Regions from separate parts of the Roseburia sp. AF20-18LB genome, predicted to be linked through region 1. Evidence: predicted binding sites of a transcription regulator. Region 1 holds the regulator's gene; each other region holds the start of a gene.

Region 1 (7,296 bases):
ATGACCGTAAAGTAGATAAGAATTCGGAACTGGTAAAGACCATCAAACAGTGGGTAGACGAGCAGTATGATGAGGGACGTGTAACTGTAATTACAGATAACGAACTTGTAGTACAGATAACTGACTGTTGTAAAAAACTCGGAATTGTATTATAAATTAAGGAGGCTTTATCGTGGGCGAAGAAGGATATTCTTTAAGCGGAAGAGTATTTCATACGATTCGTGAAAATATCTTATCCGGAAAATACAAGTGCGATGAAGAATTAAAAGAAAAAACCCTGGGTGATGAACTGGGTGTCAGCCGTACTCCGGTAAGAGAAGCCTTAAGGCAGCTTGAACTGGAAGGACTCGTCAGAATCATTCCAAACCGCGGAGCATTCGTAGAGGGAATTACGAAAGAAGACGTAAAAGATATCTATGAAATCCGTGCACGGCTGGAGGGACTTTGCACAAAGTGGGCGGCAGACAGAATTACCAAGGAGCAGATAGCGGAACTGGAAGAAAACATTTTTCTGGTGGAATTTCATGCTAAGAAGGAAAATTATGCACAGATATTGGAGCTGGATAATAAGTTTCATGAGGTGCTTTATGAAGCTTCCGGAAGCAAAATGTTAAAGCATGAATTGTCTGCATTTCATCATTATGTGGAAAGAGTTCGAAAAATCACTTTGTCAATGCCGGATCGTGTGGTAAAATCAAATGATGAACATAAAAAGATTGTAGAAGCATTGAAGCAGCACAATGCAAAAGAAGCAGAACTGCTTGCGACAAGTCATATGTTAAATACTATTGAAAATATGGATAATTATGGCTGGGACAATCTGCTGAAATAGTAAATGGAGGATAGAAAGATGGACAAAATTAAAATGACTACCCCTTTGGTTGAAATGGACGGAGACGAAATGACAAGAATCCTTTGGAAAATGATTAAGGATGAACTGTTATTACCATTTATTGATTTGAACACAGAATATTATGACCTGGGTCTTGAACATCGTAATGAAACGGATGACCAGGTAACTGTAGATTCTGCAAATGCAACAAAGAAATACGGTGTTGCAGTAAAATGTGCTACCATTACACCAAATGCAGCACGTATGACGGAGTACAACTTAAAGGAAATGTGGAAGAGTCCGAATGGAACTATCCGTGCAATGTTAGATGGAACGGTATTCCGTGCACCAATCGTTGTAAAGGGAATTGAGCCATGTGTTAAGAACTGGAAGAAACCGATTACCATTGCAAGACATGCTTACGGTGATGTATACAAGGCTTCTGAAATGAAGATTCCGGGACCGGGAAAATGTGAACTGGTTTATACAGCAGAGGACGGAACGGAAACAAGAGAGCTGATTCATAACTTTACCGGAGCAGGTGTTGTCCAGGGACAGCATAACTTAAATGATTCTATCGAAAGCTTTGCAAGAAGCTGCTTTAGCTATGCACTTTCTACCAGACAGGATTTATGGTTTGCAACCAAGGATACCATTTCCAAAAAATATGACCATACTTTCAAAGATATTTTCCAGGAAATCTTTGATGCGGAATATAAAGAAAAATTCGAAGAAGCAGGAATTACCTACTTCTATACCTTAATCGATGATGCGGTAGCCCGTGTGATGAAAGCAGAGGGCGGCTTTATCTGGGCATGTAAGAACTATGATGGAGATGTTATGAGTGATATGGTATCATCTGCATTTGGTTCCCTTGCCATGATGACTTCCGTACTGGTATCACCGGCAGGATATTATGAATATGAAGCTGCACACGGAACAGTTCAGCGTCACTATTATAAACACCTCAAGGGAGAAGAAACATCCACCAACTCCGTAGCAACTATTTTTGCATGGACCGGAGCACTTCGTAAGAGAGGTGAATTAGATGGCAACCAGGAGTTAAGCACATTTGCCGACAAACTGGAAAAAGCCTGTGTAGATACGATTGAATCCGGAAAGATGACCAAAGACCTTGCACTGATTACTACAATTGAAAATCCGACTGTATTAAACAGTGAAGACTTTATCAAGGCAATCCGTGCTACATTAGAGAAAATGTTATAAATTTTATACTCCGGGAGGGCAGAATAGTGTGCCGTCCCGGAATTTTCAGCTATAAAAAGCCCCTTGTAAAGAATGCTTTACTTATGGGGCGAAGAGAAAAAGTGAGGAGACTTCCATGATTTTAGCCTGTCAGAATATCAGTAAATCCTTTGGGACAGACACCATAATACAGAATGTTTCTTTTCATGTAGAAGATAATGAGAAAACAGCAATTGTCGGCATCAATGGTGCCGGCAAATCTACGTTATTGAAAATTATAGTGGGAGAGCTGGCACCGGACAGTGGCGAGGTAACCGTTGCAAAAGGAAAAACCATCGGTTATCTTGCCCAGTATCAGGATAAAGACAGCAACGAGACCATTTATAATGAAGTGCTTCATGCCTGCGATGCATTAATCGAAAAAGAAGAAAAGCTTCGTAAAATGGAAGAAGACATGCAGCATGTAAGCGCAGATGAATTAGAGAAATATATGGAGCAGTATAACCGTTTCAGCCATGCCTTTGAATTAGAGGGCGGACTGACTTTTCGCAGTGAGATAAACGGTGTGTTAAAGGGACTTGGTTTTTCGGAAAATGATTTCGGAAAGAAAATGTCAGAGTTATCCGGAGGACAGAAGACCAGAGTGGCATTAGGCAGACTTCTGGTAACCAAGCCTGACATTATCATGCTCGACGAGCCGACCAACCACCTTGATATGGCATCGATTGCATGGCTGGAAAACTATCTTTTGAATTATAAAGGAGCCGTAATTATCGTAGCCCATGACCGTTATTTCTTAGACCGGATTGTTACGAAGGTAGTGGAAATATCCCGCCATACGGCAACGGTATTTCCGGGAAATTATACCGCATATGCGAGGCAGAAGGAAATACAGCGGGAAAGTCTTTTGCGACAGTATTATAACCAGCAGCGGGAAATCAAGCACCAGGAAGAAGTAATATCCAAGTTAAAATCCTTTAACCGGGAAAAGTCCATTAAGCGTGCGGAAAGCCGTGAGAAGGCATTGGATAAAATAGAACGTATTGAGAAGCCAATCGATGAAAAAACAGATATGCATATTACATTGGAGCCGGAAATTACCAGTGGAAATGATGTACTTTCGGTGAAAGGTCTTTCAAAATCTTACGAGCATAAACTGTTTTCAAACATTGATTTTCAGATTAAGCGAGGGGAAAAAGTTGCTTTAATCGGAAATAACGGTACCGGGAAAACCACCATTTTAAAGATAATCAATGGAATTGTAGACGCAGATGCCGGGGAGATAAAGCTTGGAAGCAATGTGGAAATCGGATATTACGATCAGGAGCATCAGAACTTAGACCCGGATAAGACGTTATTTGATGAAATTGCAGATGCTTATCCGAATCTGAAGGCAACGAAGATTCGAAATGTGTTAGCAGCATTTTTATTTACGGATGATGATGTGTTTAAGCGGATTCGTGATATCAGTGGTGGAGAAAGAGGCCGTGTTTCACTGGCAAAACTGATGTTATCCAATGCTAACTTCTTAATTTTAGACGAGCCGACCAACCACCTTGATATTATGTCGAAGGAAATTTTAGAGTCAGCCATCAATTCCTATACCGGAACGGTGCTTTATGTATCCCATGACCGTTATTTTATTAATAAAACTGCCAGCAGAATTCTTGATTTAAAGAATGAAACAATTTTAAATTATATTGGAAATTATGATTATTATCTGGAGAAAAAGGAAGTTCAGGAGTTGGCGGCATTTGGCACAGCTACACAGGAACGTGCAGAAAATTCAGCAGCAAAAGGAAATGTCATTGTTTCCGATGGAACTGGAGAAAATAATGGAACAGAGCAGATATCCGGCGGAGGAAAACAGAAGTTAAGCTGGGAAGAAATGAAGAAACAGCAGGCAGCAAAACGTAAGCTGGAAAACGAATTAAAGCGTACAGAAGATGAAATTGCTAAGAGAGAGGCAAAGATAGAAGCATTAAATGATGAACTGTCAAAGCCGGGGGTAGCATCAAATTCCTATGAATTAAACAAAATCCATGAGGAGCAGATGCAGGAAGAGGCAGCGCTGGAAGAACTCTATGCAAAATGGGAAGAATTAAGTTTACAGAAAGATTGTTAAAGTTGTAACACATTGACATCCTTTCGGCAAGAAACTATAATTATTGTAGGGTATTGAGAGCAGGAGGAACTGGCAGAATGAGCAAAGAAATATCACAGGCAGTAATTCGTAGAATGCCAAGATATTACCGATATCTGGGGGAACTTTTAGATGAAGGGGTAGAACGTATTTCATCGAATGAACTGAGTGCAAGAATGAAAGTGACCGCATCGCAGATCAGACAAGATTTAAATAATTTTGGTGGTTTTGGACAGCAGGGATATGGTTACAATGTACAATTTCTGTATGAAGAAATCGGAAAGATTATGGGATTAAATGAACAGCATAATATTATTATTATTGGAGCTGGTAACTTAGGACAGGCACTTGCCAATTATGTGAAGTTTGAAAAACTCGGCTTCGTCATAGTAGGATTGTTTGACGTGAATCCGGAGTTATGCGGAAAATCCATTCGTGGCAATAAAATCGAAATGATTGATAAACTGGAAGAATTTGTAAAGACACATAAGGTAGATATTGCTACACTGACTATGCCGAAAGAAAAGGCAGATGCTGTGGCAAACCAGCTGGTAAGCCTTGGTGTACATGCAATCTGGAATTTTGCCCATGTGGATCTGGAAGTATTGGATGAAAATGTTGTAGTAGAAAATGTACATTTATCAGACAGCCTGATGCAGTTATCCTATAATATGACAAAGAACAAAAGGGAAAAGGAAACGCTGGAATAGAGGTGTTTTTGCATGAAAGATGACAAGGAATTTCTGGAAGCATTAGAAAGCAGAAAAGTACCAATACTTGTATTGGATCAGAAATGGCACAGACTTTTTGCGTTAAGCGGAAAAACCAGTGAAATCAAGCGGCTGGAAGAAAAGGTAAATCAGTTGTTAGAACAGCAGGGAAAGCTTAATAATGATTTGAAAGAGCTGAAAAAGACAAAGAATCAGTTAATGAAAAGCATTGTTGTCAACATGGAAGGAACTCATGAAGAAAATGAGGGGGATCTTTCTTCCAGAAAATTAGATGAAGACAAGAGACTGATTGATGAAGTCAATGTCAAAATGGAAGAAATTGAGGATGAATTAATTGAACTTCCACGAAATATAAACAGTGCAAATCAGGAACTTATGTTAGAAAGCATGCGTTACTGCTATGAGAGACTAAGACAGAACAGCAAAGAAGCAGATGAAATTACGGCCTGGATTGATAAGGTAAGGGTAGAACTTAAGAAAAATATCATCAAAAAACAGAACCGTGAAATCAACAACCGGCAGATTTATTCTTATATGCATGATATTTTTGGTGTGGATATTTTAAATATATTTGATCTGCGGCAGGAAGATGAAGACCGTCTGCAGGGAAAAAAAGCGGTGGAAAATGCGGACGAAAGGAATTAATTTATGGAATATCTTGTAAATTCCCGGGAAATGAAAACATGTGATACCAATACAATCGAACATTTTAAAGTGCCATCCATGGTTCTGATGGAGCGGGCAGCACTTTCTGCGATAGAAGTAATACAGGAAAAAGAAATTTCATGTAACCGCGTGCTGGTAGTGTGTGGAACCGGAAATAACGGCGGCGATGGTATGGCAATTGCAAGATTGTTATACTTATCCCACATTCCGGTTGAAGTATATATCTATGGAAATAAAGCACATTTTTCAAAGCAGGCAAAAGAACAGTATGAAATCTTGACATCATATGGTGTACCATTTATTGATGAAATGGAGGATGCAAATTCCTACAGCCTGATTATTGATGCGTTATTTGGCATAGGATTATCACGAAAATTAGATGATGAACTGGTGCACTTGATGGAACGGCTGAACCAGAGCAGTGCCCACCGGCTGGCGGTGGACATACCATCCGGTATCTCGGCAGATAATGGAGCTGTATTAGGTGGTGCATTCAAAGCAGATGATACCGTAACCTTTGCTTACTGCAAAACCGGAATGGTATTATTTCCTGGTGCAGAATACTGCGGAAATATTACGGTTAAGGATATCGGAATTGGAGAAGAAAGCTGGTTAGATAAAAGACCTGCAGCTTATGCAATCACAAAGGAAGATTTAAATTTTTTAAATAATCGTGCTGCTGATTCGAACAAGGGAACCTTTGGAAAAGTCCTTCTGGTTGCCGGAAGCGTGAATATGGCAGGTGCGGCGGTTCTTGCAGCAAAGGCAGCTTATCGCAGTGGCTGTGGTCTGGTGAGAATATATACACCGGAAGAAAACCGTATTATCTTACAGACAGCAGTGCCGGAGGCAATTCTTACTACCTATTCTGCAAAAAAGGCTGATACACAGCAGCTGATAGAATGCCTGTCCTGGGCAGATGTTATTATTTTAGGACCTGGAATTGGCAAAAGTGATGTGGCACACAGTATTGTAAAGACGGTACTTAAGAATGCGGCAGTACCAATGGTAGTAGATGCCGATGCATTAAATATCATAGCAGAGCAGACCGAACAGCTTCTTCGCCCGCATACGGAACTGGTATTAACGCCACATCTGGGGGAAATGTCCCGGTTAAAACAGCTTGCCATTTCCTATATCAAAGAAAATATTGAACAGGTTGCGGAAGATTTTGCAAGGGAATATAATGTAATCTGCGTTTTAAAAGACAGCAGAACGGTAACGGCAATTCCTTATGGAAAAACATTTATTAACCGGAACGGTAACAGCGGAATGGCTACTGCAGGAAGTGGTGATGTACTGAGCGGAATTATCGGAAGTCTGATGGCACAGGGCTTATCTGCAGAGCAGGCGGCACCGCTTGGGGTATATGTACATGCAGCGGCTGCAGATGAACGGAGCAAAACAGTTTCAAAGCATGGACTGACTGCAGGCGAAATTATAAACGGATTATCCGAAGTGTTGTCATAATAATAATTTGAGGTGAATGAAATGAAAAAATATAGCAGGGTATATGCCAGCGTGAATCTGGATGCGGCCATTGAGAATATGGAGGCAATGCACCGGCTTTTAAAGAAAGATACCAGCATGTTTGCGGTAATTAAAACAGATGGATATGGACATGGTGCAACGGAACTTGCCCGTGTATTAGAGCCGCTTCCGTATCTCCATGGCTTCTGTGTAGCCACAGTGGAAGAGGGCGTAATTTTAAGAAATCA
Region 2 (7,296 bases), on a different contig from region 1:
CAGAGAAGTTCTTCTTCTTTCTTCCTCTCTTATCTTCGGTAACACTTGTGATTGCAATTACGATATAAACGTCTGCAACTTTACCGTTTGTAATAAAGCATTTAGATCCGTTTAATACCCACTCATCACCATCTAATACAGCCTTGGTCTGTGCTCCCTGGGCATCTGTACCAGCACCAGGCTCTGTTAATGCGAATGCACCAAGCTTCTCACCTGTTGCAAGTGGTTTTACATATTTCTGTTTCTGCTCTTCTGTACCGTAAGTCATAATTGGGTCGATGCAAAGAGAAGTATGTGCAGATACGATAACACCTGTTGTACCACAAACTTTAGATAACTCTTCTACACACATAACATAGGTTAATGGGTCACATCCCTGTCCGCCGTACTCCTTTGGTACCGGAATTCCCATGAAACCAAATTTTGCCATTTTATCAACTGTTCCCTGTGGGAATACTTCTGTCTCATCAACTTCCTGAGCCAGAGGTTTTACTTCGTTTTCTGCGAAATCTCTGAACAGAGTTCTCGCCATTTCATGTTTCTTATCTAAACTGAAATCCATGTTCTGAAATCCTCCATAAATTTTATTTTACTGAGCGTCAACCGGGGTCTTTGTACGGTCAGCGTTGTATACATAGAATCCTTTTCCGCTCTTAGCGCCGAGGTTACCACCACGAACCATTTTACGGATTAATGGACATGCACGATATTTGCTGTCGCCTGTCTCGTTGTAAAGTACATCCATGATTGCAAGGCAGATGTCAAGACCAATGAAGTCACCTAACTCAAGAGGTCCCATTGGATGATTTGCACCAAGCTTCATAGCTGCGTCGATACCTGCGATATCAGATACACCTTCCATTTTGATAAATGCAGCTTCGTTAATCATTGGGATTAAGATACGGTTTACTACGAAACCTGCAGCTTCATTTACCTGTACCGGAGTTTTTCCGATTTCTACAGAGATTTTCTTAATAGCTTCTACTGTTTCAGCAGGAGTATTTACACCAGCGATAACTTCGATTAATTTCATTCTGTCTGCCGGGTTGAAGAAATGCATACCTACCATTGGACGGGTAAGACCATTTCCGATTTCTGTAATAGAAAGACTGGATGTATTAGAAGCAAAGATACATTCTGGTTTAGCAATCTTATCAAGCTCCTGGAATGTTGTCTTCTTAACGCCCATATCTTCGAATGCTGCTTCTACGATTAAATCGCAGTCTGCGCAAAGATTCTCTTTTAAACCTGGTGTGATTTTAGCAAGGATTCCGTCAACAGTTTCCTGTGTCATTTTTCCTTTTTCTACCAGTCTTGCATATCCTTTTGCGATTTTCTCTTTTCCGCCATCAGCCCATTCCTGCTTGATGTCGCAAAGAGCTACTTCATATCCTTCTACCTGAGCAAATGCTTTTGCAATGCCCTGTCCCATGGTACCTGCACCAATAACGCCAACTTTCATGTTAGTCCTCCTTAAAAATTATGTATTATATTTACCCGAAAACGAAAGCCTTCTGGGTTATAACTTGCAACGCAAGACCCGAGAAGCGTTTTGCACTTCCCGGGTATATTTACTTATTCAGAAAGAGTGAATTAGTCTCTCTCAACGATTGTTGAGCAGCCCATTCCACCACCGATACACAGAGTAGCAAGACCTTTCTTAGCGTCTCTCTTCTGCATCTCATGAAGCAATGTAACTAAGATACGGCATCCAGATGCTCCAACAGGATGTCCAAGTGCGATTGCACCACCGTTTACGTTTACCTTAGACATATCAAATCCAAGATCTCTTGCAACTGCGATTGACTGAGCAGCGAATGCTTCGTTTGCCTCGATTAAGTCGAAATCATCGATAGACATTCCGGTTCTTGCAAGAACTTTCTTTGTAGAAGCAACAGGTCCAACACCCATGATTTCCGGCTCAACTCCGCCAAGTGCTCCTGCAACCCATGTAGCCATTGGTTTAACACCAAGCTCTTTTGCTTTTTCTTCGCTCATAACAACGATTGCTGCTGCACCATCGTTGATACCGGAAGCATTACCTGCTGTAACAAGTCCACCCTCTTTACCAGAGCAGCATCTTAATTTGCTTAATGACTCAGCAGTTGTGCCTGGACGTGGTCCCTCATCTGTATCAAACATAACAGTTTCTTTCTTAACCTTAACAGGTACAGGAACGATTTCGTCTTTGAATCTGCCTTCAGCAATTGCCTTTTCACATTTCTGCTGGCTGTTTGCTGAGAACTCGTCTAACTCTTCACGGGTAATTCCGTATTTGTCACATACGTTCTCTGCTGTAATCATCATATGATAATGATTAAATGCGTCTGTTAATGCATCATTTACCATGGTATCGATAATTGTTGCATTGTTCATACGATATCCAAAACGAGCTTTTGTCATAGCGTAAGGTGCCATAGACATGTTCTCCATACCACCTGCAACAACGATGTCTGCCTGACCAGCCATAATCATGTTTGCAGCTTCGTTTACACATTTCAAACCAGAACCACAAACTACGTTTAATGTAAATGCAGGAACCTCGATTGGTAAACCTGCTTTGATAGAAGCCTGACGTGCAACGTTCTGTCCCTGTGCTGCCTGGATTACACATCCCATCATTACTTCATCAACCTGTTCTGGTTTAACACCAGCTCTGTTTAATGCTTCTTTGATTACGATTGCGCCTAAATCTGCGGCTGGAGTATTGCTTAAAGCTCCTCCCATTTTACCGATTGCGGTACGACATGCGCCTGCTAAAACTACTTTCTGTGCCATTTTCTCGTCTCCTTCTGAATTAAATTTGCCTTTTACTATTGTTATTTTTTTAACAATCTTTTGTAAAAAAAATAAAAGAAAGCCTTTCCGGCTCTTTCCCGACAATCTGATGTTATCATAGAAAGGGGATTTTTGCAAGTGAAACTTGCTTTATTGAGCCGGATTTTCAGCTTTCCTTAATAAAATACATGGTTTCCGATTACAGTTCCATTAATCAGTCCGTTGTTTCTGCGGAAATATAAGCAGTTTAAGGTTCTTGTGCCTGCTAATACTTCTGTGGCAGCCTGCACACAGGACGCATCTGCCCCGGATGAAAGCACTACTGCGAAACGACCGCTGGCTACCGGTGAGAACTGCCCGCTCTGATAGATGACACCTACCACGGTATCCGGGAAATAACTGCTGTCCACACGGTTCATGACCACGCTTCCAACGGCAAGCTTCCCTTCATAGCTTTCGCCGCCTGCTTCGCACTGGATCAGTGCTGCCAGCATGGCAACATCACTGGCATTCACTGTCCCGCCACCGGAAGTGCCGTTGTCCGAAGTTCCGCCACCGGAAGTATCGCTTCCTGTGGTATTATCCCCGGTGGATGTCCCATCCGGATTTACATTATTATCTGAAGCATCTGGCTGCTGACTGTTAATAAGTTCCTCTTCCTGACGCCTAATCTCCTCCTGACGGGCAGCATCTTCTTTCGCCTTCTGTGCCTCTAATTCTTCCTCATAGGCTTTCTGTCTTGCGATTTCCGCATCTGTGTCTGCTATTTCCGTCTCTGCATCTGCAACATCCGACTTTGCTGCACTTAATTTTTCCTGCTGGGCTGCCACCAGACTGTCTGCCTTGCTCTTCTGCTCCTGCTTCGTCTGTTCTGCCGCAAGCAGTTCTTCTTTTGCCGTCTCTAAATCTTCCTCCTGCTGTTTTAATTCAGCCAGTGTATCCTGATAATCAGAAAGCTCCTGCCTGTCATAATCATAAATAGATTTGGCATATTCCATCCGGTTTAAAAAATCCGAAAAGGAGCTTGATCCAAGCAGCAGCTCCAGGTAAGACTGATTACCATTTTCGTACATATATTGTACTCTTTTCTTCATGGCTTCGTACTGGCTCTCAGAACGTGTTGTCAGCTCTGCAATCCGGCTTTCTGCTGCTTCAATCTCCACATTTTTCGCCGCAATTTCATCCTGGGTATCCGCCAGTTCGTTGCTGATTTCCTGCAATCCATTATTTAATTCCGTCAGTTCATCGGAAAGATTTATCTGATATTCTTTCAAGGAATCAAGCTGCGACTGCTGTTCCTCTCTCTGACGTTCCAGTTCTTCCACGCTGCTTCCGGTGTCCTTAGATGCCAGATCCACTCTTTCCCTGGTGCCGGTGTCTGCCTGCACCGTCATCTGTATCAGCAGAAACAGTATCAGCAATGCGGAAAACATACGTTGTTTACTGTTTTTCTTCATATCTTTATCCTCTTTTATGGATTTATCACGCCTCTTGTTTTCTTCCTTTATTATAGACGGCTTTCTTATGAAAATGCAACGAAAAACTACACTTCTTTTTCAATCCCAAGATTGTTTTTCCTCTCTGCTTGTGCTATATTTGAACTAGGAATTTTAACGGAGAAAAACATATTTTGTAAGGAGGTAACCGCTATGCTATTTATACGGACAGATGACTTAAAACCCGGCATGCGTCTTGCTAAACCTATCTATAATAAATTGGGCGTCATGCTTTATGACCGCGACACCAGACTGACCCGGCAGGGTATCGAAAGTATCCGGAATTTCGAGCTGATTGGTATTTATATTCTGGAGCCTGCCGAACCGGTTCCGCCATTATCCGACGAGGATATTGCTTTCGAACAGTTCCAGACCATTTCCATGTTCCAGCTTCGCGACTGCATGGATATGATTCGTAAAGGCAGACAGCCGGACAAGCTTCCAACGCTGGTCTCTTCGATTCTGTCCCAGTATGGCCGTCTTGACCACAAGCTGAACTTTGCGCAGAATTTAAGAAGCTCTGCGGATTATGTATACAAGCATTCCATCAGCGTTGCTATTCTGGTCGCCATGCTGACTCACCAGTTAAATATGCCGGATGATTTTCAGCAGACCTGTGTAACGGCTGCTCTGCTCTATGATTTTGGCTGGCTTTTAGTTCCGACCGAGCTTGCTGAAAAAACGGATCCTTTAACAGAAGAAGACGAAAAGAAAATCCTTGCCTGCCGTATCAAGAGCTTAGATTATCTGAATCCGCAGACTCACAGTATAAAGTTATCACCGGATGCTTTAAGAATCATTACCCAGTTTATTACGCTCTCCGCTCCGGAAGAGGCTGCTGACCCATCCAAGATTTTCCGCAGCAGCGGCACAAAGCTTTTACAGGTTGCAGATGCCTTTGACCGGATGACCGCCATGAGCCTAACCAATGAGCCGATTTCCGAAATCGTTGCCATGAAATATTTGCAGGAGTTTCCGGAAAAATATGACACAAAGATTGTCCGTGCCCTTTCTCTTTGCATCCACATTCTTCCGAGAGGTGCCTGTGTAGATTTATCCAATGGGGAAAAAGCGATGATTCTTGAAGATAACCCGGAGGATTATTCCAAACCTCTTATCTTACAGTTTACTAATAATGAAATCTTTGATTTGCGTGACCCGCACATCTATGACATTATCCAGATTCAGGATATCATGAAGACCATGGATAACCGGATTGCCATTGATGAAAATACTTTAAAGCATTTTACCTCAGACAAATATATCAAAGATGTAGCCGACCGGTTCCGCAAGCGCCAGAATCAGGCTGCCGCAGCGGCCGCTGCCCAGCCGGCACCAAAGAAAAAGACTGCAAGAAAGAAGCTGGTGTAGGATTATCAATACAGAATAGCCCACATATGTTCAATCCAAGAAAACCTTGAACATATGTGGGTTTCTTTTAAATGGGACAGCTATTATTTAATATTTAAATTCTTCATATAACATTCTGTCTAAGCTATGTTCAGTCAAAAAAAAGAATATCATATCGCAAAACAGTCTCAAATTATCTTTCTCGACTACATAACTTAAAGAGTTTAAAATTCCCTTTTCTCCCTCAACCTCATACTTTATCTTTCTTTCCTGAATTTCATCTTCAAATCCACATATTCCCATCGGAACAACAACATTATACCCTTTATAATTAACATAAACTCTACATTTACTTTCTTCATATTGAACTTTCAATGAACATAAGTCGTTTTCCCAAATATCAAATTTTTCTTTCTTTTGGATTCTCCACATTTCATTTTCTCCACGGGAATTTTATTTTTTGTAATGGACCAAATCGTATGGATAATATTGCACATTCTTTAAATTACTGTCATCTAAATTTAATATTTTTGCAATAGCTCCTGCTTCAAAACTCCAGTAGCCATAATATATATTCTGGCTGCTTTTATGAGCCTCATAACACTCGTATTCTTTATTATACCAGTCCTCTTTCAAATATTTCTCCAATAAATCTGATTTATCTCTTTCTTTAACTAACTCTTTCATTATTTGAAATCTGTCTGGAAATAAAAGGGGTAAATTAGGTTGTTTTTCCCCCATCAGAAAAAGCAACAACCAGTCCTTTACCTCTTTTTCTTTCAGTTTTCTTTTTGTTAATGTAATCAGTTTTTGCTCTATTTCAAATAGGACTGCAAGTGATAGCATCTTTAAATTCTCATTATATGCAACCGGTGAAAAGAAGGACATTATCCACTCTTCATATATTTCCATAAAATCACTTCTTAAACAAGCTATGTTATCTCCCTTAGAATACCTTGCTATTATAATTCCAAGGTTAATACGAAAAATCCCCTGTTTTACTGGCACTAATCTTTCTGGTCTTACTTCTCCGCCATTTACTTTTTTCGTTAATTTTAAAATTCTAGCTGTATCTTCTGCTATGAATTCGTCGAAATATTTTTCACTTTTAATACAATCTCTCATTCCCTGATTTTCTCCATTTAGTATACACTACTGTATCATTAGATAACTTTATTTTCCATTAATGCTTTTTCTATTCGCTGCACCTTTTTCGCATCATCCAGAGTTTTCCACGCATGATGTGTCACATTGGGCATCTCCACACAAATAATTTTTTCCGGCTCAGCCATTAAATCTTCAAAATCATCCGCGGCGCAATAGATGCATTTTTTATGGTTCATTGCAAAGTCAATCTCACTTTCCTGTATTCTGTCACAAGTCATGCCAAATATATGATTAATTATATTTTGCAATTTTTCTTCTGAAAATTCTTTTTGATGCAAATTTAAAATAGATTTCACTTTATCAATAAAATCATTATAAACATCATCTTTCAACAAATTAATATATGCATAACTCATACCGTTATGAAATAGCACTAATCTCTCACCATATGAAAAATCTGATAAATAATAAAATTCATTAATTTTCCCACAATTTGTGCATTTAGCAGCTTCTCTTCTTACTTTTATTTTCATATTCATCCTATAAAATATTTTTTTGCTTTATC
Region 3 (7,296 bases), 170 kb from region 1:
ACGAGACGCTGCAGGTAGCACAGGACTTATATGAAAGAAAGCTGACTACTTATCCGAGAACAGATGCAAGAGTATTATCTTCTGCCGTTGCAAAAGAAATCAGTAAGAATATCAGAGGACTCCGTTCCTTTGAGCCGGTTGCACCTTTTGTACAAAGTATTGTGGAGCATGGTTTATATAAAAATATCGGAAAGAGCAGTTATACCGATGATAGTAAGATTACAGACCATTATGCTATTATTCCAACCGGACAGGTCAATGAATATAAGTCGCTGACGGAATTGCAGAAGCGGGTCTATGAACTGATCGTGCGGCGTTTCTTAAGTATTTTCTATCCGCCGGCACAGTATCAGACGGTAAAGCTGACCATCGGAATTGAAAAGGAATCTTTCTTTGCCGGGGCAAAAGTATTAAAGGTTCCCGGATATCTTGAAATTGCCGGAAGACCGGATACCAAAGAAAAGCGGGAAAAGGAAGATGGCGACGGAGAAGAAAACAATCCGAAGAACAGCGCAGCATTACTAAAACTTGCAGATAGTCTCAAAGAAGGAGATACCGCAGAAGTAAAAGAATTTCTGGTAAAAGAGGGAAAGACTTCTCCACCAAAGCGTTATACTTCAGGTTCCATGGTGCTTGCCATGGAAAATGCGGGACAGTTAATCGAGGAAGAGGAATTAAGAGAACAGATTAAAGGCTCCGGAATTGGAACCTCTGCTACAAGGGCAGAAATCATCAAGAAGCTGGTGCGTATCGGCTACCTTGCTTTGAATAAGAAAACACAGGTGCTGACGCCGGAAGCCTTAGGCGAGATGGTTTATGAAGTGGTGAATATGACTGTTCCGGCACTTTTGAATCCGAAGATGACCGCTTCCTGGGAAAAGGGCTTGGATGGCATTACCCAGGGAACGGTTCCGATGGAAGATTATCGGGAGAAGTTAGAGGAATTTATCCGGAAAGAAACAGTTTCCATGATAAATGAAAATCTCACCAGCCAGATTGCCGGTCAGATTCGTCCATTGGCTGGCAGCAATGCCAAAGATATGAAGGCAAGGGTTAAAATCGGAGCAACCTGTCCGGTCTGTGGCGGCGAGATTGAGACTACACCTTTTGGTTATGGCTGCTCGAATTATAATAAAGATGGCAGTGGATGCCGTTTTGCTATTGGTTCCATCGCCGGAAGAGAGCTTAACGATGAAGAAGTAAAGCAGTTATTAAGCGAAGGCAGAACCGGAGTCTTAAAGGGATTTACTTCGAAGAATAAGAAGAAGTTTTCTGCCTGCCTTGTGATGACAAAGGATGAAGAAGGAAAACCGAATATAACCTTTGATTTTTCACAGAATGAACCGGAGACCATAGAGGGCGTAAGTTGTCCGTTGTGTGGCGGAGCAATAGAAATAAAGCCATTTGGTTATGGCTGTGCCAATTATAAAGCGGAAGATGAGTCTGGCTGCCGGTTTGCCATTGGCAAAATAGCCGGGAAAGATTTAAATACCGCCCAGGTGAAGGAGCTTCTGACCAATGGAAGAACCGGAACGATTCGCGGATTTACTTCAAAGAATAAGAAGAAATTTGATGCCTGCCTGATGCTTGGAGAAGATGAGAATGGAAAGAAAGTCCTGAAATTTGATTTTGAGCATGTGGAAGCAAAGAAGGTAAAAGATGTAAAATGTCCACTGTGTCAGGGTGATATTGTGCAGACGCCATTTGGCTATGGCTGTGCCAATTATGACAGAAACAAAGAGGACAGCTGCCGTTTCTCAATCGGTAAAATAGCCGGAGTAAAATTAAAGGAAACTCAGGTAAAAGCACTTTTACTGACAGGAAAGACAGAAATTATAACAGGGTTTAAATCTAAGAATGGCAAGAAATTTGATGCACCATTGAAGCTTACCGAGGATGGACGCATTGAATTTGACTTTCCGGAGCGTCCGAAACCGGAAGAGACAAAAGTAAAATGTCCAAAGTGTGGGGCATTGTTAAAGAAAAGCCAGTGGTACTATGAATGTGACTGCGGATTCCGGGTGAACCGTTATGTAGCAAAGGTGGAACTGGCTGAAGAAGTATTAGAAGAGCTTTTTGCAAAAGGATATACCGCTAAAAAAATAACCGGATTTACTTCGAAAGCAGGAAATGTATTTGATACCTGTCTGAAGTTTGAAGAGGATGAAATCCGTTTTGATTTTGACCGGAAACCGGAAGAAGAAAGAGAGGAAGAGAAAGATGGAACAGTGCAAAATCAGTAATATGTATACATTAGAGGAGACAATCGCAAAGGATTATCTTGCACAATTTACTTATCCGTGGGAGGCACTTGCCGGAATCGGAGATTATATCAAAGAACTGGGAAAAACATTGAATCCGGATGTTTATGAACAGAAGGGTGAGGATATCTGGGTGGCAAAATCCGCTGCCGTGGCACCGACAGCATGTTTAAATGGTCCTTTAATTATTGATGAAAATGCTGAAATACGACATTGTGCATTCATTCGTGGTAATGCAATTGTCGGAAAAGGAACGGTGGTAGGCAATTCTACCGAGTTAAAGAATGTCATTCTTTTTAATTCCGTGCAGGTACCACACTATAATTATGTGGGAGATTCTATTTTAGGATACAAGTCACACATGGGAGCAGGTTCCATCACATCCAATGTAAAATCCGATAAGACACTGGTGGTAGTAAAATCTGCTGATGAGAAGATGGAAACCGGACGTAAGAAATTTGGTGCCATGTTAGGAGATTTTGTAGAGGTCGGCTGTAATTCCGTATTGAATCCGGGAACGGTCATCGGACCACATACCAATATTTATCCGCTTTCCCCGGTACGTGGAGTAGTTCCGGCGCATTCTATTTATAAGAATAAGAATGAAATTGTAAGTAAAGCAGAAGGTTAAACGGATGGAAATTTACCCGCAGAAGTTACCTGCGGTAGCTGCTTGCAGAAAAATGACAATAGAAAATTAAGAAATGAATGGTTGACAAAAACAGCTGTATGCATTACTGTATTAATTAAGTAATACATACGGCTGCTTTTTAGTTGGACGAGAACTTTGAAAAGAGTGTTTCTCGCAGTATATACGGGAAGCTTACAAAGAGTGTTTCTCGTGAATTTTGGAGGGTGAAAATGTTAGAAGTACAAGAGCTTACTAAGAAATATGGAAAGAATGTAGCAGTGGACCATGTCAGCTTTATGGTGCAGGATGGTCAGGTCGGTATCCTGCTTGGACCAAATGGTGCCGGAAAATCAACCATTATAAAGAGTATTGCAGGACTCCTTCGTTATGAAGGCGGTGTTGGTATTAATGGAATGAAGGCAAGAAGCCTGGAAGCGAAGAAAATATTTGGCTATGTACCGGAGATTCCGGCAATGTTTGAAGCACTGACGGTGCGGGAGCATATCGAATATGTGAAGCGGGCATATAACAGTGACATTACAGAGAAAGAAATAGATGCACTGCTGACACGTTTTGAACTTCTGGATAAACAGGAGAAGCTGGGAAATGAATTGTCCAAAGGAATGATGCAGAAGGTCAGTATTTGTTGTGCACTTGCTATTCATCCAAAGGTTGTTATGTTGGATGAGCCAATGGTTGGACTTGACCCGGCAGCCATAAAAGAACTGAAAGAAGTTGTGCTTGAGTTAAAAGAGAAAGGCTGTACCATTCTTATCAGTACCCATATGCTTGAAATGGTAAAAGATTTGTGGGATGTGATGTTTGTAATGGAACAAGGGAAAATTATAGCAACATTTAACAAAAATGAAATTGCGGATAAAGACATAGAAGAACTATTCTTTGAAGTGACAGAACCAAAGACTGGTGGTGAAGAACATGAGTAGTCTTTCCTTTGTTTTTTTCCAGACCATTAAGAATAAATTGAAGCGGAGCCTGAAACGGCCACAGACTTTTCTTGCACTGGTATTTGTTGTTTTATATGCAGCATTGGTATTGTATGGACTTGGTTCCATGTCTGTCGATTTCGGATTAAACAGCCCGGAAGGAATTGCAACTGTTTTATCCGTACTGATGGTTATGATTGTTCCGGCAAATCTGATTTCCTATATCAAGAGAAAAGGACTGTTGTTCCGCCCGTCAGAAGTACATTTTGTATTTGCTGCACCGGAAGAACCGAAGAAAGTTATTCTTCATGCCGGAATGAAGCAGTTCTTAACCAATTTTATTGTTGAACTATTTGTACTGGTACTTGGAATTGGTGTATTTGGTGTTACACCATATAAGATGATTTTATATTTCCTTTATGCTGGTGTGCTGGAAAATATTTTAGAGGGAGCGTTAATGATTATCTGCTATGGAAATGAAACACTTCCCAAACAGTTCTTTACCGTACTTACTTATATTATGTATGGAGTAATGGCAGCTTTTACACTGGTGGCAATCTACTTTGTTTCGGTGAAAGGCATGCAGTTATCTGTGTTTGTGGACTTAATCCAGCTTCCGGTGGTACAGCTGATTCCGATTATAGGCTGGGAAATTGCATTGATTCAGCTTATTATCATAGGCCCTGTAGGAATCAATGTGGTGGCAACCGTACTTCTTTTAACCAGTACTGTTTTGCTGGTACTTTATGCGAAAAAGATGAAGTGTACCGGAGAATTCTATGAAGATGCTGCAAAATTTGCAGAAGATTATGATGACCGGATGAAACGCTCGAAAAAGGGCGAAGTCGTAGTGGGAAATGGCAAGAAAAAGTATTTGCGGAATGTAAAGATGGCTTATAAGGGAACTTACGCTAAAGCAATTTTCTACCGGCAGGTATTAGAATACCGTAAAAACCGTTTCTTTATCTTTGGCTGGAATTCGGTGCTGTTTCTGGTTATAGGTGTGGCAATTGCGGTTGTTTCTTATTATAATAAAATTTCCAGCCAGCCTTTTAAAATGTTTGTAATTCCGGGCGTCATTGCCTATGTTATCTTTATTTTCAGCGGTTATAAGACGAAGTGGTCGAAGGAACTGGCAAATCCATACACCTATCTGATTCCGGACAGCAATTTTAAGAAAATGTGGTATGCCACCAAAATGGAGCATATCCGTGCGCTGATTGACGGACTTCTGATTACGCTGCCGGGCAGTATCGTAATGGGACTTCCGGTGTCTTACATGATTTTGACCGTCATTTTATATATGTGCCTGAATGCTAATAAGCTTTATATGAATATGCTGGCAGATGTCGTGATAGGGAAAATGTTTGGAGAACTGGGCAGAACGATTCTTCGGATGCTGTTCCAGGGACTGGTATTATGTGTCGGAATCATTGTGGTAGTAGCAACGGGAGCGTTCATTTCTGTGACTGCAGGATTTATTATGATGATAGTCGTTATATTCCTGCTGACACTGGTTGGAGCAATCGGAGCATCCTTTGCATTTGAGCGGATGGAGGCATTAGATTAACAAATTGAGAAAATTAAGGGGCATTTCCTGTAAAAAAGACTGGACGAATGTCAAAAAATGTGAGAAAATGAGGGCGGTGTGTTAAATGTATAACAAAGTTTAACATGATATATATTTCATATCGAAAGGAGTCTTATAATGATTTACACGAAGGAAGTCGAAAACATGTGTCCTGTTGCCAAGGGCGCAAAACATGAGCCAGCTCCAATTCCAGAAGAAGGAAAATGGGTTCATTCCAAAAAAATTGAAGATATTTCAGGATTTACACACGGTGTAGGCTGGTGTGCACCACAGCAGGGTGCCTGCAAGCTTTCATTAAATGTAAAAAATGGTGTGATTGAAGAAGCACTGGTTGAGACAATCGGATGCTCAGGTATGACACATTCAGCAGCAATGGCAGCAGAGGTTCTTCAGGGAAAAACAATTCTTGAAGCATTAAATACTGACCTTGTTTGTGACGCAATCAATACAGCAATGAGAGAATTATTCTTACAGATCGTTTACGGACGTACTCAGAGTGCATTCTCTGATGACGGACTTGCAGTAGGTGCTGGTCTGGAAGATTTAGGAAAAGGACTTCGTTCCCAGGTTGGTACTATGTACGCAACAAAGGAGAAAGGTGTTCGTTACTTAGAGATGGCTGAAGGTTATGTAACAGGCATCGCTCTTGACGAGAACAACGAAGTTATCGGATATCAGTTCGTTTCTCTTGGAAAAATGACAGACTTTATCAAAAAAGGTGATGACCCTAACACTGCATGGGAAAAAGCAAAAGGCCAGTATGGTCGTGTAGCTGATGCTGTTAAGATCATTGACCCAAGAGAAGAGTAAGAAAGGAGAGACGAAGATAATGGCATTATTTGAAGGATATGAAAGAAGAATTGACCAGATTAACGCTGTATTAAACAGCTATGGTATCAGCTCTATTGAAGAAGCTGAAAAAATTACAAAAGATGCTGGACTTGATGTATATGATCAGGTAAAGAAAATCCAGCCTATCTGTTTCGAGAACGCTTGCTGGGCTTACACTGTAGGTGCTGCAATCGCAATCAAAAAAGGATGCAAAAGAGCTGCTGATGCTGCTGCAGCAATCGGTGAAGGTCTTCAGGCATTCTGTATTCCAGGTTCTGTTGCTGACCACAGAAAAGTAGGTCTTGGACATGGTAACCTTGGAAAAATGTTATTAGAGGAAGAGACAGAGTGCTTCTGTTTCTTAGCTGGACACGAGTCCTTTGCAGCTGCTGAAGGTGCAATCGGAATCGCTGAGAAAGCAAACAAAGTACGTCAGAAACCACTTCGTGTTATCTTAAACGGACTTGGAAAAGACGCTGCACAGATTATTTCCCGTATCAACGGATTTACATTTGTTGAGACACAGTATGATTACAAAGCAGCAAAACTTAATGTTGTATATGAAAAAGCATATTCTAACGGACTTCGTGCAACTGTAAAATGTTACGGTGCTGATGATGTTCAGGAAGGTGTTGCAATCATGCATCATGAGAACGTAGGTGTTTCCATTACTGGTAACTCTACCAACCCAACACGTTTCCAGCATCCGGTTGCAGGTACATACAAGAAAGAATGTATCGAGCAGGGTAAGAAATACTTCTCTGTAGCATCCGGCGGTGGTACAGGACGTACCCTTCACCCAGATAACATGGCTGCAGGTCCTGCTTCTTATGGTATGACAGATACTATGGGACGTATGCACTCTGATGCACAGTTTGCAGGTTCTTCTTCCGTACCAGCTCACGTTGAGATGATGGGCTTAATCGGAATGGGTAATAACCCAATGGTTGGTGCTACTGTAGCTGTAGCAGTATCCGTAGAGGAAGCAGCAAAAGCTGGTAAATTCTAAGAAAGTGCGTAAAATCAACACTTTTAAGA

What was found. Region 1 encodes Rex, which represses fermentation and respiration genes when NADH is low (regulators of the CRP and FNR family bind a similar motif). Its sites were predicted from a motif close to ATTGTTAANTANTTAACAAT; they were not measured.
Region 2: DWX65_RS09350 (acetyl-CoA C-acetyltransferase) is a predicted target of Rex. The motif match lies at 2,816-2,835, and genes of this name have one in related genera.
Region 3: DWX65_RS00225 (iron-sulfur cluster assembly scaffold protein) is a predicted target of Rex. The motif match lies at 5,484-5,503, and genes of this name have one in related genera.

What each region holds. Positions count from the first base shown of each region.
Region 1 covers NZ_QTWP01000001.1:214,425-221,720, reverse strand. The annotation lists gene DWX65_RS01125 (isopropylmalate/homocitrate/citramalate synthase) at 1-155, shown strand, start outside; gene DWX65_RS01120 (GntR family transcriptional regulator) at 173-832, shown strand; gene DWX65_RS01115 (NADP-dependent isocitrate dehydrogenase) at 851-2,059, shown strand; gene DWX65_RS01110 (ABC-F family ATP-binding cassette domain-containing protein) at 2,175-4,163, shown strand; gene DWX65_RS01105 (redox-sensing transcriptional repressor Rex) at 4,241-4,891, shown strand; gene DWX65_RS01100 (hypothetical protein) at 4,904-5,557, shown strand; gene DWX65_RS01095 (NAD(P)H-hydrate dehydratase) at 5,561-7,048, shown strand; gene alr (alanine racemase) at 7,070-7,296, shown strand, end outside.
Region 2 covers NZ_QTWP01000004.1:70,753-78,048, forward strand. The annotation lists gene DWX65_RS09340 (acyl-CoA dehydrogenase) at 1-562, opposite strand, end outside; gene DWX65_RS09345 (3-hydroxyacyl-CoA dehydrogenase family protein) at 590-1,462, opposite strand; gene DWX65_RS09350 (acetyl-CoA C-acetyltransferase) at 1,594-2,778, opposite strand; gene DWX65_RS09355 (cell wall hydrolase) at 2,955-4,235, opposite strand; gene DWX65_RS09360 (HD-GYP domain-containing protein) at 4,428-5,645, shown strand; gene DWX65_RS09365 (hypothetical protein) at 5,733-6,056, opposite strand; gene DWX65_RS09370 (PoNi-like cognate immunity protein) at 6,078-6,749, opposite strand; gene DWX65_RS09375 (hypothetical protein) at 6,788-7,264, opposite strand; gene DWX65_RS09380 (hypothetical protein) at 7,295-7,296, opposite strand, start outside.
Region 3 covers NZ_QTWP01000001.1:42,770-50,065, forward strand. The annotation lists gene DWX65_RS00205 (type IA DNA topoisomerase) at 1-2,243, shown strand, start outside; gene DWX65_RS00210 (UDP-N-acetylglucosamine pyrophosphorylase) at 2,221-2,892, shown strand; gene DWX65_RS00215 (ABC transporter ATP-binding protein) at 3,123-3,836, shown strand; gene DWX65_RS00220 (putative ABC exporter domain-containing protein) at 3,829-5,406, shown strand; gene DWX65_RS00225 (iron-sulfur cluster assembly scaffold protein) at 5,545-6,237, shown strand; gene DWX65_RS00230 (GGGtGRT protein) at 6,257-7,267, shown strand.